One region of the Kocuria flava genome, then DNA from elsewhere that is predicted to be linked to it. Evidence: riboswitches for the same ligand, from Rfam matches in the RefSeq annotation. Region 1 holds a riboswitch; the other holds the start of a gene.

Region 1 (7,022 bases):
GCCGCGGACTGGCTCGTCGCCGTCCCCGCCCGTTCGCGTGGCGTGCGGGACGCGGCGGGTACGCACAGGACTTCCGGCCGCCGCGTGCACCGCACCGGCGAAGCCGACCAAGCCGCTGCGGGCACCGGGTACGGACGGCGGACCGCGGCAGGAGCACATTTCGCACATGGATGCCGAACAGGTGAACCCGGCCGGGGCCCAGGACGCCCTGGAACCCGGTCAGCAGCACGCACACAACGAGGCCCGCGGCCAGCAGCCGCCCGCCGGCGCACAGGAGGCCCCGGCCACCGGTCCCGGTGAGGAGGAGGCCCCCGCGACCGGAGCGGCCGAGACCCCCGCGGCGGGAAGCCCCGGGCAGGAGGCCCCCGCGGCCGAGCCCGTCGGGCAGGACGCCCCCGCGATCGGAGCGGCCGAGAACCCCGCGGCGGGAAGCCCCGCGCAGGAGGCCCCCGTAGCCGGGCCCGCGGCGCACGAGGACCCGGCGAACGGCGCCGCCGCAGCTCCGGACACCGGCACCGCCGGTCACGGGGGTGCGGCCGTGGAGGCCGCCGGAGCGGGGCCCGCCACGGAGACCGCCGCGACCGGCGCGGAGCCCGTAGCGGCCGGCGCCGAGGCCGCAGCGGCGCAGGCCGCCGCGGCCCCGGCCGCGCAGGAGCCGGACGCACAGGAGCCGGACGCCCCGGCACCGCAGGGGACCGGCGCGGCGCGGACCGAGACCGACGTCCTCGACGTCGCCCCCGGCACGGCCCTGCCGGGCGAGCCCGAACCGCTGGCCGCCGCGCAGGAGGAGGCCGCGCCCGAGCACCCGGCGCCGGGCACGCCCGGGGCCGAGGAGGCGGCGGAGGACCTCGAGCCCGCAGGCCAGGCAGCCGACGAGGGTCCGCGCAGCACCCCCGGTGACCGTCAGCCGGACGCCCCGGAGCGGAGCGGCACCGGACCGCAGGACGCGGAACCGGACGCCGAGCAGGAGCCCGGGACGACGGATGCCCCGCACCGGGACGCCGACGGGACGGCTGCGCAGCGGCCGGACACCGACCGGCACGCCGCGCAGCCCGCGGACGCCGACGGGACCGCCGCGCAGCGGCCGGTCCCGGAGCAGGAGCCCGGGGCGCCGGAGCCCGAGCAGGACGAGGATCCCCTGACCGCCCTGAGCTCGGCCGTCACGGCCACCTCGATCATGTTCCACGCCCCGGACCTGGACCAGATCCGGCAGGCGGCGGAGGCCCGGGCGGCCCGCCGCCGGGAGGCCCGCCGCCACCGCGAGGAGGAGGCCTCGTTCGAGGACCAGGGCGACGGCGTGGACGCCGAGACCGCCGAGGCCGAGGACGAGGGCGGGGAGCAGCCCGACGGACCCGTCACGAGCCGGCGGCGGCGCCGGCGCCGCCGCGGGGACGTCGACATGGAGCTCGTGGGCGGCAGCGACGACGACCCGCCCAACACCGTCACCCGCGTGCGCGCCCCGCGCGGCGCGGAACCGGCCGGGCCCGACCAGGTCGTGGCCGTGAAGGGCTCCACCCGCCTCGAGGCCAAGAAGCAGCGCCGCCGCGAGTCCCGCCAGACGGGCCGCCGGCGCCAGGTGATCACCGAAGCCGAGTTCCTCGCCCGGCGCGAGTCGGTCGAGCGGCAGATGCTCGTGCGCCAGAAGGACAACCGGATCCAGATCGGCGTGCTCGAGGACGGGGTGCTCGCCGAGCACTTCGTCTCCCACACGCAGCAGGACTCCCTGATCGGCAACGTCTACGTCGGCAAGGTCCAGAACGTGCTGCCCTCCATGGAGGCCGCGTTCATCGACATCGGACGGGGCCGCAACGCCGTGCTCTACGCCGGCGAGGTCAACTGGGACGCGTCGCGCCTCGAGGGCGGCCCGCGCCGGATCGAGAACGCCCTGAAGTCCGGGGACTCGGTGCTCGTGCAGGTCACCAAGGACCCGGTCGGGCACAAGGGCGCGCGGCTCACGAGCCAGATCTCCCTGCCCGGGCGCTACCTCGTCTACGTGCCCGGCGGGTCGATGACCGGCATCTCCCGCAAGCTGCCCGACGTCGAGCGCAACCGGCTGAAGAAGATCCTCAAGGACCGGCTGCCGGACGGCGCCGGGGTGATCGTGCGCACCGCGGCCGAGGGCGCCTCCGAGGAGGAGCTCACCCACGACATCAACCGGCTGCGGGCGCAGTGGGAGCAGATCCAGGAGCGGGCGGGCTCCTCCAAGACCCTCGCCCCCGAGATGCTCTACGCGGAGCCGGACCTGACCATCAAGACCGTCCGGGACGTGTTCAACGAGGACTTCACGACGATGGTCGTCCAGGGCGAGGAGGCCTGGGACAACATCGAGGCCTACGTGACCTACGTGGCCCCGGACCTCCTGGACCGGCTCAAGCGCTGGGACGAGGACGAGGACCTGTTCGTGCACTACCGGGTGGAGGAGCAGATCCAGAAGGCGCTGGACCGCAAGGTCTACCTCCCCTCGGGCGGCTCGCTCGTGATCGACCGCACCGAGGCGATGACCGTCGTCGACGTCAACACGGGCAAGTTCACCGGCTCCGGCGGCAACCTCGAGGAGACCGTCACCAAGAACAACCTCGAGGCAGCCGAGGAGATCGTGCGGCAGCTGCGCCTGCGCGACATCGGCGGGATCATCGTCATCGACTTCATCGACATGGTCCTCGAGTCCAACCGCGACCTCGTGCTCCGGCGCCTCGTCGAGTGCCTGGGGCGCGACCGCACCAAGCACCAGGTCGCCGAGGTCACCTCGCTGGGCCTCGTGCAGATGACCCGCAAGCGCATGGGCACGGGCCTGCTCGAGGTCTTCTCGGAGCCGTGCGAGCACTGCGCCGGCCGCGGGGTCGTCGTCCACGACCACCCGCTCGAGGGCCGCGCCGGCGGGTCCGGCTCCGAGTCCCGCGAGCAGCGCCCGAACCGCACCGAGCGCAAGCGCAGCCGCCGCGGCGGCGCCGAGCAGCCGCCGCGGGCCGAGGCCCGCCCGGCCGAGGCGGATCCCGCGGAGAAGGCGAAGGCCGAGGCGGCCCGCACCGCGTTCGCGACCATCGCCGCCGCCACCCACCACGAGGTGCCGGCCGAGACCGCCGCCGAGGACGCGGCGGCCGGAACGGCTCCCGCGGCGGAGGGGGCCCGGGGCGAGGAGGGCGAGGGCCGCTCGGAGGGGTCCGGACGCTCCCGCAAGAAGCGGCGCGGCAAGCGCAGCCGCAACCGGGGCCAGGGCGGCGAGTCCGCGCAGCGGCCGGAGCCCGGGGACCGCGAGGAGCCCCGCGGCGAGGACCGTGGCGGCGAGCGCGCCGGGGACCGTGGCGAGGACCGCGGTCAGGACCGCGGGGCCGCGCCCGAGCAGCAGGACGGCGCCGCGTCGCGCCTGACGATCAAGGGCGAGGTCATCGAGCTCCCGCAGGGCCACGCCGCGGCCGGCGAGCAGCCCGGGCGCCCTGCGGAGGGCGCCCGGCTGACGCTGGACTCCCTGGCCGACGCCTTCGGTGCCCCGGCGGACGCGCAGGCCGAGACCCCGGCGCGCCGTGCCCCCGAGCCCGAGCCGGCCCCGCGGCAGGAGCGCGCCCCGCGGCAGGAGCGCGCCCCGCGGGAGAAGCCCGCCCGCCGGGCGGAGCAGCCCCGCCAGGCGGAGCAGCCGCGGCAGGAGGAGCCGGCCCGCCCGGAGGAGCCCGCACGGCCCCGTCGTCGTTCCCGCCGGGCCAGCGCCCCGGCCGGACGGGCGGGCGAGGCGACGGTCACCGCCGAGGAGGCCGCGGCCGCCGAGGGCGCCCGCCACGTCGCGAAGCTGCCCGCCCGGCCCGCCGGGCAGGAGCGCCCGCAGGGCTCCGGTGCCCCGACCATCGTGGGCGTCGGCGTCAAGGCCGAGGACCTCACCAGCGGCCGTCCCGCCGGCGAGGGCTGAGCCCCGGCGCCCGACCCTGCAGCACCCGGAAGGACCCCGGCCCGCGCGGCCGGGGTCCTTCCCCGTCCCGGTCCCGGCGCGGGGACCGCGCACGGACCCCGTCCGGGCGGCCGGGGCAGCCTACCGACCGGGGCCGTCCCCGCCCCGACCGCCGAACCGCCGGGCCCCGCGCCGGGCACGCCGCACCGGTCCGGACCCGCCGGGCCCCGCGCCGCACGGATGGCTAGACTGGCAGGACCACGTGACACGGGGTGCCGCGAGCAGCGGCTGAGATCACACCCGTCGAACCTGATCTAGTCAGTACTAGCGAAGGGATGTCGCAATGCGCGATGCCGTCTCCACCTCCCCGCCGCGGCCCGGGAGCGCCGCGCCCCCGGACCCCGCCCTCGCCGAGGCCGCCGCCGCGGCCCTCGAGCGGCTGCGCACGGCCGCCCCGCTCGTGCAGTGCATCACCAACACGGTGGTCGCCAACGTCACCGCCAACGTCCTGCTCGCCGTGGGCGCGTCCCCGGCGATGACCGACATCCAGGGAGAGGGCGGGGTGTTCGCCGAGCTCGCCGACGGGCTGCTCGTGAACACCGGCACGCCCTCCGCCGAGCAGCGCGGGGCGGCCTACGAGGCCGTCGGCGCCCGCTCCCGCGCGGGCCGGCCCTGGGTGCTGGACCCGGTGGCCGTCGGCGCGCTGCCCGTGCGCACCGCCCTCGCCCGCGACCTGCTCGCCTTCCGCCCGGCGGTGGTGCGCGGCAACGCGTCCGAGGTGATCGGCCTCGCCGGCGGCGCCGGCGGCCGCGGCACGGACGCCACCGACGACGTCGACGCGGCGCGCGGTGCCGCCGCCGAGCTGGCCGCACGGGCCGGGTGCGCGGTCGCCGTGTCCGGACCCGTGGACCTGGTGCGCTCCGCCGGCGGGACGGTCGTGCGCGTCCCCCACGGGAGCGCGCTGCTGACCCGCATCACCGGCGGCGGCTGCGCCCTCGGGGCCCTGACGGCCGCGTTCACCGCCGTGGCGGAGGATCCGGCGGCCGCGGCCGTCGCGGCCACCACCGTCTACACCCTGGCCGCCGAGGACGCCGCGGGCGCCGCCGGGGGGCCGGGCTCCTTCGCCGTGGCCCTGCTGGACCGGCTGCACGGGATCACCCCGGAGCAGGTCGCCGCCCGGGCCCGGCTCGTGCGCGAGGAGGACGACCGGTGAGCGCCCGCCTCGACCCCGCGGCCCTCGTCCTGCACCTCGTGACCGACACCGCCCTCAGCGCCCCGCGCCAGGTCCCCGACGTCGTCGCGGCCGCCGTGGCCGGTGGCGCCGGCATGGTCCAGGTCCGGGACAAGCACGCCTCCGCCCGCGAGCTCACGGCCCTGCTCGTGGCCGTGGCCGAGCGCGTGGGCCGTGCGGTGCCCGTGCTCGTCGACGACCGCGCCGACGTCTACCTCGCGGCCCGGGCCGCGGGGGCCCCCGTGGCGGGGGTGCACGTGGGGCAGGCCGACCTGCCCGTCGAACTCGCCCGCCGCGTCGTGGGCCCGGACGCGGTCCTGGGCCTGAGCGCGGCCTCGGCCGGGGAGCTGGCCGCCGCCTCGGCGCTGCCCCCGGGCACCGTGGACTACCTCGGCGTGGGCGCCGTGCACGCCACGCGCACCAAGCCCGACCACCCCGCGCCGCTCGGGGTCGAAGGCTTCGCCCGCGCCGCCGCCCGCACGGGCCTGCCGTGCCTGGCCATCGGCGGGGTGCGCGTCGAGGACGCCGCCCCGCTGCGCACCGCCGGGGCCGCCGGGCTCGCGGTGGTCTCGGGGATCTGCGCCGCCCCGGACCCCGCCGCCGCGGCCGCCCGCTACGTGCGGGCCTTCACCGCGTCCGGCCGCGCGCCGGGCGCCGGGCCGGACGGGCCGCCGGAACCGGCCGCCGCCGGCCCCGCCGCGGGGGAGGGGGCCCGGTGAGCGCGCGCGTGCCCCGCGTCCTGGCCGTGGCCGGCACCGACCCCACCGGCGGGGCGGGCCAGCACGCGGACCTGAAGTCGATCGCCGCGATGGGCGGCTACGGGATGAGCGCCGTGACCGCCGTCGTCGTGCAGAACACCCTCGGCGTGCGCTCGGTGCACGTCCCGCCCGCCGAGGTCCTCACCGCCCAGCTGGAGGCGGTCAGCGACGACGTCGTGGTCGACGCCGTGAAGATCGGCATGCTCGGCTCGGTGCCCGTGATCGAGGCCGTCGCCCGGTGGCTGGCGCAGCACCGTCTGCCGGTCGTGGTGCTCGACCCGGTCATGGTCGCCACCAGCGGCGGGCGCCTGCTCGAGCCCGACGCCGAGGACGCCCTGCGCGCCGTGCTCGGGCTCGCCGACCTCGTCACCCCCAACCTGCAGGAGCTGGCCGTGCTGGCGGGGGAGGACCCGGCCCCGTCGTGGACCGCCGCGCTCGCGCAGGGCCACCGCGTGGCCCGGACCCACGACGTGCTCGTACTCGTCAAGGGCGGGCACCTCGCCGGGGACCGGACCCCGGACGCCCTCGTGGGGCCCGGCTCGCCGGAGCCCCTCGTGGCCCTCGACGGCGCCCGCGTGCCCACGGCCAACTCCCACGGCACCGGCTGCTCCCTCTCCTCGGCCCTGGCCACCCTCCAGGTGCGGCACGGGGACTGGCCGACGAGCCTGCGGATCGCCCGCGAGTGGCTGCGCGGCGCGCTGGCGGAGGCCGACGGGCTCGAGGTGGGCGGCGGCAGCGGACCGGTCCACCACTTCCACCACGTCCAGGACGCCCTCGCGTCCTGGGGCACGGCACCGGAGCGGTTCAGCGAGGAGCTGTGGGCCGACTCCGCCGGGGTGCGCCGGCAGATCGAGGAGCTGGAGTTCGTGCGCCGGCTCGGCGACGGCCGGCTCGCGCCGGAGCCGTTCCTGGCCTACCTCGACCAGGACCTGCAGTACCTGGAGCACTACGGCCGGGCGCTGGCCCAGCTGGCGGCGCGCGCCCCGGACGAGGCCTCCCGGCGGTTCTTCGCCGCGGGCTCGCTGAGCTGCACCGAGACGGAGGCGCAGCTGCACCGGGCCCGGCTGCGCCAGGCCGGGCGGGAGCGCCCCGCCGCCGCCGGGCCGACCACCCGCCGGTACACCGCGTTCCTGCTGGCGGCCACGGCCGCCGAGCC
Region 2 (7,022 bases), 1.3 Mb from region 1:
CCGTGAGCTGGACGACGACGACGAACGGGAGCCCGACCGTCCAGGGCCGGCGCACGAGCGGGCCCAGGACCCGGGGCAGGGCCAGCAGGAGCAGCACGAAGACCCCGAGCAGGCCCGCCTGCACCGCGTTGTAGGCCAGGTCCTCGCCGCGGGCCCAGGGTCTCGCCGCGGCGGTGCCCACCAGCAGGGCCGCGACCTGGGCCGCGGACAGGGCCGTGATCCGCCGGAACCCGGACGCCGGCCGCGTCGGGGACTCCTCGGCGATGCCGGCGGCGTAGGCGGCGGGGTCCCCGAAGGCCTCCTCCGGGGTCTCACCGGCAGCCGTGCAGTGGCTCTCGACCTCGCCGAGGCGGTCCCCGATCACCGGGCCCGGGACGTCGCGCAGGCGCAGCTCGAGCACGAAGTCCTCGCACCACGCGTGGTGGGCCCGCACGAACGGGCGCTGCCAGACCTCGGCGGAGAGGGGACGGGTGCGGGCGTCGGCGTTCACGGTGTGCTCCTCGAGGTGTGGGGGGTGCGCGGGGGCGGCGGGGCGCCGTCGGCGGGGGAGAGGTGGCCGGTGACCGTGGCCGCGAACGTCCGCCACCGGGCGGTGCCCTGTTCGAGCTCGGCGCGGCCGGCCTCCGTGAGGGCGAAGTACTTCCGGCCCGGCCCACCCTCGCCGGCCCGCCACTCGACGGTGACCAGGGCGTTCTTCTCCAGCCGGGCCAGCAGCGGGTAGAGCGTCCCGCCCTTGACCTCGCCCAGACCGGCCTCGGCCAGGGCGGTCGCGATCGCGTAGCCGTAGCTGGGCCCTCCGGCGAGCGTGCGCAGAACGCACAGGCCCAGGACGCCGCGCAGCCACTCGCTGTGCTGGGTGACGGTGCTCATGGCTACATAGTGCCGCTATCTAGTCAGTCTGTCTACTGTCTGTGCTCCCTCCGGCCGGCGTTCAGCGGGTTCCCCCGCGCAGCACGTCCACGTGCACGTGGTCGAGGTGGCGCAGGATCTCGTTGTCCGGGTCGGGGGCGTCGTAGTCCTGCCACTGCCCGCGCAGACCGTGCACGCTCCAGACCCGGTCGTCGAAGATCACGTACTGCACCTCCAGCTCCTCGGCGTGGGCGGCGAGCCAGTGCGCCAGGACCCACCCCTGCCGCCGGTTCTCCTCGGTCACCGGGCGGAAGAAGACGTCGACGGCGCGGCCGTCGTAGTGCGTCGACTCCGCCCCGTGCCCGGTGCCCACGCCACCGGGGGCGAAGCCGCCGAGGCTCTGCTCCCCGAAGACCCCGGTCATCGCCTCGAGCAGCCGCTGGGCGCGCGGGGTCAGGCCGGAGGGGGTCAGCTCCTGCGCCGGCAGGTCCTCGGCGGCCGTCGCCCGGCAGCTCAGGCTCGGGCCGGCGTCCCCGGGCGGGCCCTCGGCCAGCCGCTGCAGCACGGCGTCGTCGAGATCGGAGGTGTCCGGGGGAGCCTGCCCGCGGGCCGCGAGCGCGACCGCGGTGGTGGCCCGCTGCGCCTGCTCCCGGTCGAGCCCGATCCGCCCCTCGGCGGTCTCGACCGTGCACTCGCTGCCCCAGCCCGGCCCCGCGCCCGTGCGCAGGGCCTCGAGCAGACCGGGGCCGAGGAGGGCGAGCGCTCCCGCGAGCGCCGCGAGCAGCAGCAGTCCCGCGAGCGGGCGCCGGGAGCGGCGCCGGTCCCCGGTCGTGGTGGCGATGGCGCACCTCCTCGGCATGCGGTCCGGAGCTCACGTTCTAGCAGGCCCGGCTGGGTCCCGGCGGGGAGCAGCGCGGCGCTGGGGGACGATCCGTGGTCCCGGGTCCCTCGCCCGGCCCGCCGGGGCGGTGGACCATGTGCAACGGCGGGTTCTTCGCGGAGGGTGAAGAACCGGCGATGTTCTGCTCCTGGACGGGGATGCGCAGGGCCGGCACTGGGGCACAGTGAGGTGCACCACGAACGGGAACGGCAGTTCCCGGGGGATCGAGATCCGGACGGCACCCCTCGACCTGGGATCCCCACCGCAGCTCCGGCCGGCTCCACCACGACCGGCCGGAGCTGTGCGGCACCGCCGGCGCGCCTCGCCGGCCGCCGATCCCGCACAGCGTCCCGCCCCGCCCGCCCGGCGGAGCGGGGCGCGGGCCCGCCCGGCGGGCCGCCCGAGACGAACACCCCTTCACCGGGGAGGAGATGACCCATGAACCGATCAGCCGTCCGTCTTCACGAGCACGAGGTGACGCCCGTGGGCCTGTGGGCCCTGCGCGCCGGGGCCCCCACCGTGGCCGTCGTGGTCTCGCTGAACTTCCCGGGGCTCACGCCCCGGCACCGCGACCTGGTGCGCCGCTACACGCGCACCGCGCTGCAGGCCCTCGTCGACGCGGGCGCCCGGCCGGTCCTCGTCGACTCCAGCGCCGCCGCGCTGCCCGACCCGGCCGTCGCCGCGGCCGCCGACGGGCTGCTGGTGCTGGGCGGCGGCGACGTCGACCCCGCCCTCCACGGGGCCGAGGGGCCCGTGCCCGGCCAGTACGGCGTCGACCCGCGCGCCGACCGCTACACCCTGGAGCTGCTCACCGCGTGCCTCGACCGCGACGCCCCGCTGCTCGCCGTCGGCCGCGGCGCCCAGCTGCTGAACATCGCGTGCGGCGGGACCCTCGTCCCCGGCCTCGGCCCCGGGCACCAGGGGCACCCCGAGCGGGCCGAGGCCCGGGAGGAGGAGGTCGTGCTCGCGCCCGGCAGCCGCCTGGCCGGTCTCCTCGGTGCCGGGCGGGCCACCGTCCGCTCCGACCACCACCAGGGCCTCGCCGTCGTCGGCCCCGACCTGCGGGTCGCCGCCGTGGCCGGGGACGGCACCGTCGAGGCCGTCGAGCACCGCCACCGCACCTGGGTCCTCGGGCTGCAGTGGCACCCCGAGGACTCCCACGGTCCGTGCGCGCACCGGCGGGCGCTGTTCGGCGCCTTCGGGGCGCAGCTGGCGGCCGGCCGCCGCCCGGCCGCGGGGGAGGACCTGCTGGCCGCGTGAGGTTCCCCCAGTCCGCGAGGGGCGGCGTTCGGCGGTTCTGTTTCCCGCAGAGCCGCCGAACGCCGCCCCTCGCGGTGTTCTTCCGCGGTGCGTCCCGGGGCGCGTGCCGGGCTCAGGCCGGCAGCAGCTCCCGCAGCCGGCGGGCGGCCGCCTCCGGGTCGACGGCCTCCGTGACGGCCCGGACGACGACGGCGCGCCGCGCCCCGGCCGCCAGCACCGCCGGCAGGCGGTCCGCGTCGATGCCGCCGATCGCGAACCACGGCACGGCCCCCGCCCGGCCGGCGGTCAGCGCGGCGGTCTCCTCGACGAGCCCGAGGCCGGTGGCCGCCCGCCCGGGCTTGGTGGGGGTCTCCCACAGCGGGCCGGTGCAGAAGTAGTCGACCTCGGGGTCCTCGAGCGCGGCGCGGGCCTGGGCGGCACTGTGGGTCGAGCGCCCGATCAGCACGTCCGGGCCGAGCAGCGCGCGGGCCTGGGCGGGGGAGAGGTCGTGCTGGCCGCCGTGGAAGACGTCGGCGCCCACGAGCGCGGCGACGTCGGCGCGGTCGTTGACGGCGAACAGCGTCCCGTGCTCGGCCGCGACCCGCGCCAGCACGTCCAGGGCCTCGAGCTCGGCGTCCACCTCGAGGGACTTGTCGCGCAGCTGCACGACGTCCGCCCCGCCGGCGCAGATCGCGTGCAGGAACTCCTCGAGGTCGCCCCGCTCCGTGCGCGCGCCGGTGCACACGTACAGCCGGGCCGTGGCCAGCCGGGCGGCCCGCTCGCGGCGCAGCGCGCTCACCGGCGCGCTGCCGGGGGCACCGGGGGTCGTGACGGATCGGGGGGTCTCGGTATGCTGGGTCACACGCTGAAGGGTAGTCCGTGAGGACGAGCTCCAGCGCGTTCTGCGGGAGCCCCGGACGGGGCTGAGAGGGCTTGAGCGCCGACCGCCACACCTGATGCGGGTCATGCCGCCGTAGGAAAGGACAGCCGGTGGACACCGTGCACCCTCCGACCACCTCCCCGCACCCGGCCGGGACCGAGCACCTGCGCGCGGACGTCGCCGTGGTCGGCGCCGGCGTCATCGGCCTGGCCACCGCCTGGGAGCTGCGGCGCCGGGGGTGCTCCGTCGTCGTCGTCGACCCCGACCCCGGGGCGGGCGCCAGCCGCGCCGCCGCCGGGATGCTCGCCCCCGTCAGCGAGGTCCAGCACCGGCAGGACGCGCTCGTCCCCCTCATGCGCGCCTCGGCCGCCGCGTACCCGGGGTTCGTGGCCGGGCTCGAGGCCGCCGCGGGCGCGTCCGTGGGCCACCGCGCCACCGAGACCCTCGTCTGCGCCGCCGATCCCGCCGACCGGCAGGCCCTGGCCGACCTGCGGGAGCTGCAGCTGCGCCACGGCATGGAGGTGGAGGCCCTGCCGGTGCGCGCGGCCCGCGCCCTCGAGCCCGCGCTGAGCCCTCGGCTCGCCGGCGCCTTCCGGATCCCCGGGGACCACCAGGTCGACCCGCGCCGGCTCGTCGCGGCCCTGCTCGCCGCCCTCACCGCCCAGGACCCGCCCGAGGGCGCCCCGGCCGGGCCCGTCCGCATCGTCCACGACCGGGTCACGGCCCTGCGCCGCGGGCCCTCCGGTGCCGTGACCGGCGTGCGCCTGTCCCGGGGCGGGATGGTCTCCGCCGGCGGGACGCTCCTGGCCCCGGGCGCCGCCCTCGCCGCGATCGACGGGCTGCCCGCCGGGGCCCGTCCGCCCCTGCGCCCGGTGCACGGGGACATCCTGCGCGCCCGCCTGCCCGACGGGGCCCCCGAGCTGCTCGGGCGCACCGTGCGCGGGCTCGTCCACGGGGTGCCCGTCTACCTCGTGCCGCGGGCCGACCGCACGCTCGTGATCGGGGCGACCTCCCGCGAGGACGACCTCGCCGGGGCCAGCGCCGGCGGGGTGTTCCGGCTGCTGCGCGACGCCCAGGCGCTGGTGCCCGGCACCGCCGACCTCGAGCTCACCGAGGTCCTCGCCCGCGCCCGCCCCGGCACCCCCGACGACGTCCCCTGCCTGGGTCCGGTCCGCGACCCGGACGGGACCCCCGTGCCCGGGCTCGTGCTCTCCACCGGCTACTTCCGCCACGGCGTGCTGCTCACCCCGCTGGCCGCCCGCCTCGCCGCCCAGCTGCTCGCCGGCGAGCCCGGCCCCGACCCCGCCGCCGACGCGGAGCTGCTGACCACCACCGACCCGCAGCGCTTCGCCACCCCGTCCCCGACTCCCAGGAGCCCCCGATGACCGTCCTCCGCCTCAACGGCCGCCCGCACGAGACCGAGGGCGAGCCGACCGTCGCCGACCTCGTCGCCGAGGCCGTCGGCCGCCCCCTAGGGCCCGACGGCGCCCCGCTGGACGGCGGGCGCCTCGGGGTCGCCGTGGCCCTCGACGCCGCGGTCGTGCCCCGCAGCCGGTGGGCGACCACCACGGTGGGCGAGGGCCGGTCCGTCGAGATCGTCACCGCCGTGCAGGGAGGCTGAGCCCGTGCACCCCGCCTCCGACCCGCTCGTCCTCGACGGCGTGCGCCTGTCCTCCCGGCTGATCATGGGCACCGGCGGACTGAGCTCCCTGCACACCCTCGAACAGGCCCTCGTGGCCTCCGGCACCGAGCTGACCACCGTGGCCCTGCGCCGCTACGCCCCCGGCCGCGGCGACTCGCTGTTCGGGCTGCTCGAGCGCCTGGGCATCCGGATCCTGCCCAACACCGCCGGCTGCGCCACCGCCCGCGACGCCGTGCTCACCGCCGAGCTCGGCCGCGAGGCCCTCGGCACGGACTGGGTCAAGCTCGAGGTGATCGCCGACGAGCAGACGCTGCTGCCCGACGTCGTCGAGCTGCTGGACGCCACCGAGCAGCTCGTGGCGCGCGGCTTCCGGGTCCTCGCCTACACCTCCGACGACCCGGCGCTCGCCCGCCGGCTCGAGGACGTGGGCGCGGCCGCCGTCATGCCCCTGGGCGCCCCCATCGGCACCGGCCTGGGCATCCTCAACCCGCACAACATCGAGCTCATCGTCGCCCGCGCGTCCGTGCCCGTCGTCCTCGACGCCGGGATCGGCACCGCCTCCGAGGCCGCCCTGGCGATGGAGCTCGGCTGCGACGCCGTGCTGCTGGCCAGCGCCGTCACCCGGGCCCAGGACCCGGTGGCCATGGCCACGGCGATGCGCCACGCCGTGACCGCGGGCCGGCTCGCCGCGGCCGCCGGGCGGATCCCCGTCCGCCGCCACGCCGCCGTCGCCTCCTCCCCGCGGGCCGGGCGGATCGGCGCCGGTGCCTGCGACCCCGGCCCGTCGGACCTCGCGGGGGTTCCGGCCGGGGGCCGGTCCCCGGCCGGTGGGCTCCGGTGAACCCGTTGCCCCCGCTCGTGGACCCGGGCCCCGAGCTGACCCGCGCCGAGCTCGAGCGCTACGCCCGCCACCTCGCCCTGCCCCAGGTCGGACCCCTCGGGCAGCGGCGGCTGCGCCGCGCCCGCGTGCTCGTGGTCGGCGCCGGGGGACTGGGCGCCCCGGTCCTGCAGTACCTCGCCGCCGCCGGGACGGGGGTGCTCGGGATCGTCGACGACGACGTCGTGGCGCTCAGCAACCTCCAGCGCCAGGTGCTCCACGGCACGGCGGACGTCGGCCGGCCCAAGACCGACTCCGCCGCCGAGGCCGTCGCCCGGCTCGACCCGGGCGTCCACGTGCGCACCCACCCCGTGCGGCTGGACGCGGACAACGCGGTCGCCCTGTTCTCCGGCTACGACCTCGTGGTCGACGGCGCCGACAACTTCGCGACCCGCTACGTGGTCAGCGATGCCGCCGCACTGGCCGGGATCCCGTGCGTGTGGGGCTCGATCCTGCGCTTCGAGGGGCAGCTCAGCGTCTTCTGGGCCGGGCGCGGGCCCACCTACCGCGACCTCTACCCCGAGCCGCCGGCCCCCGGGGAGGTGCCCAGCTGCGCCGAGGGCGGGGTGATCGGCGCCCTGCCGGGCACGATCGGCGCGGTCATGGCCACCGAGGCGGTCAAGCTCGTCACCGGCGCCGGGGAGCCCCTGCTCGG

Evidence for each region. A riboswitch is a leader RNA that binds a small molecule or an ion and turns the genes downstream of it on or off. The one in region 1 is predicted to bind thiamine pyrophosphate.
Region 2: another riboswitch for thiamine pyrophosphate. It lies ahead of thiO (glycine oxidase ThiO); the one in region 1 lies ahead of thiM (hydroxyethylthiazole kinase).

Annotation. Positions count from the first base shown of each region.
Region 1 is NZ_CP013254.1:2,668,104-2,675,125, reverse strand. Features, by position in the region: gene AS188_RS11915 (ribonuclease E/G) at 167-3,898, shown strand; TPP riboswitch at 4,136-4,230, shown strand; gene thiM (hydroxyethylthiazole kinase) at 4,221-5,090, shown strand; gene thiE (thiamine phosphate synthase) at 5,087-5,827, shown strand; gene AS188_RS11900 (bifunctional hydroxymethylpyrimidine kinase/phosphomethylpyrimidine kinase) at 5,824-7,022, shown strand, end outside.
Region 2 is NZ_CP013254.1:419,789-426,810, reverse strand. Features, by position in the region: gene AS188_RS01990 (hypothetical protein) at 1-490, opposite strand, end outside; gene AS188_RS01985 (PadR family transcriptional regulator) at 487-870, opposite strand; gene AS188_RS01980 (VldE C-terminal domain-containing protein) at 932-1,708, opposite strand; gene AS188_RS01975 (gamma-glutamyl-gamma-aminobutyrate hydrolase family protein) at 2,168-2,989, shown strand; gene thiE (thiamine phosphate synthase) at 3,102-3,767, opposite strand; TPP riboswitch at 3,863-3,965, shown strand; gene thiO (glycine oxidase ThiO) at 3,968-5,233, shown strand; gene thiS (sulfur carrier protein ThiS) at 5,230-5,469, shown strand; gene AS188_RS01955 (thiazole synthase) at 5,534-6,331, shown strand; gene moeB (molybdopterin-synthase adenylyltransferase MoeB) at 6,328-7,022, shown strand, end outside.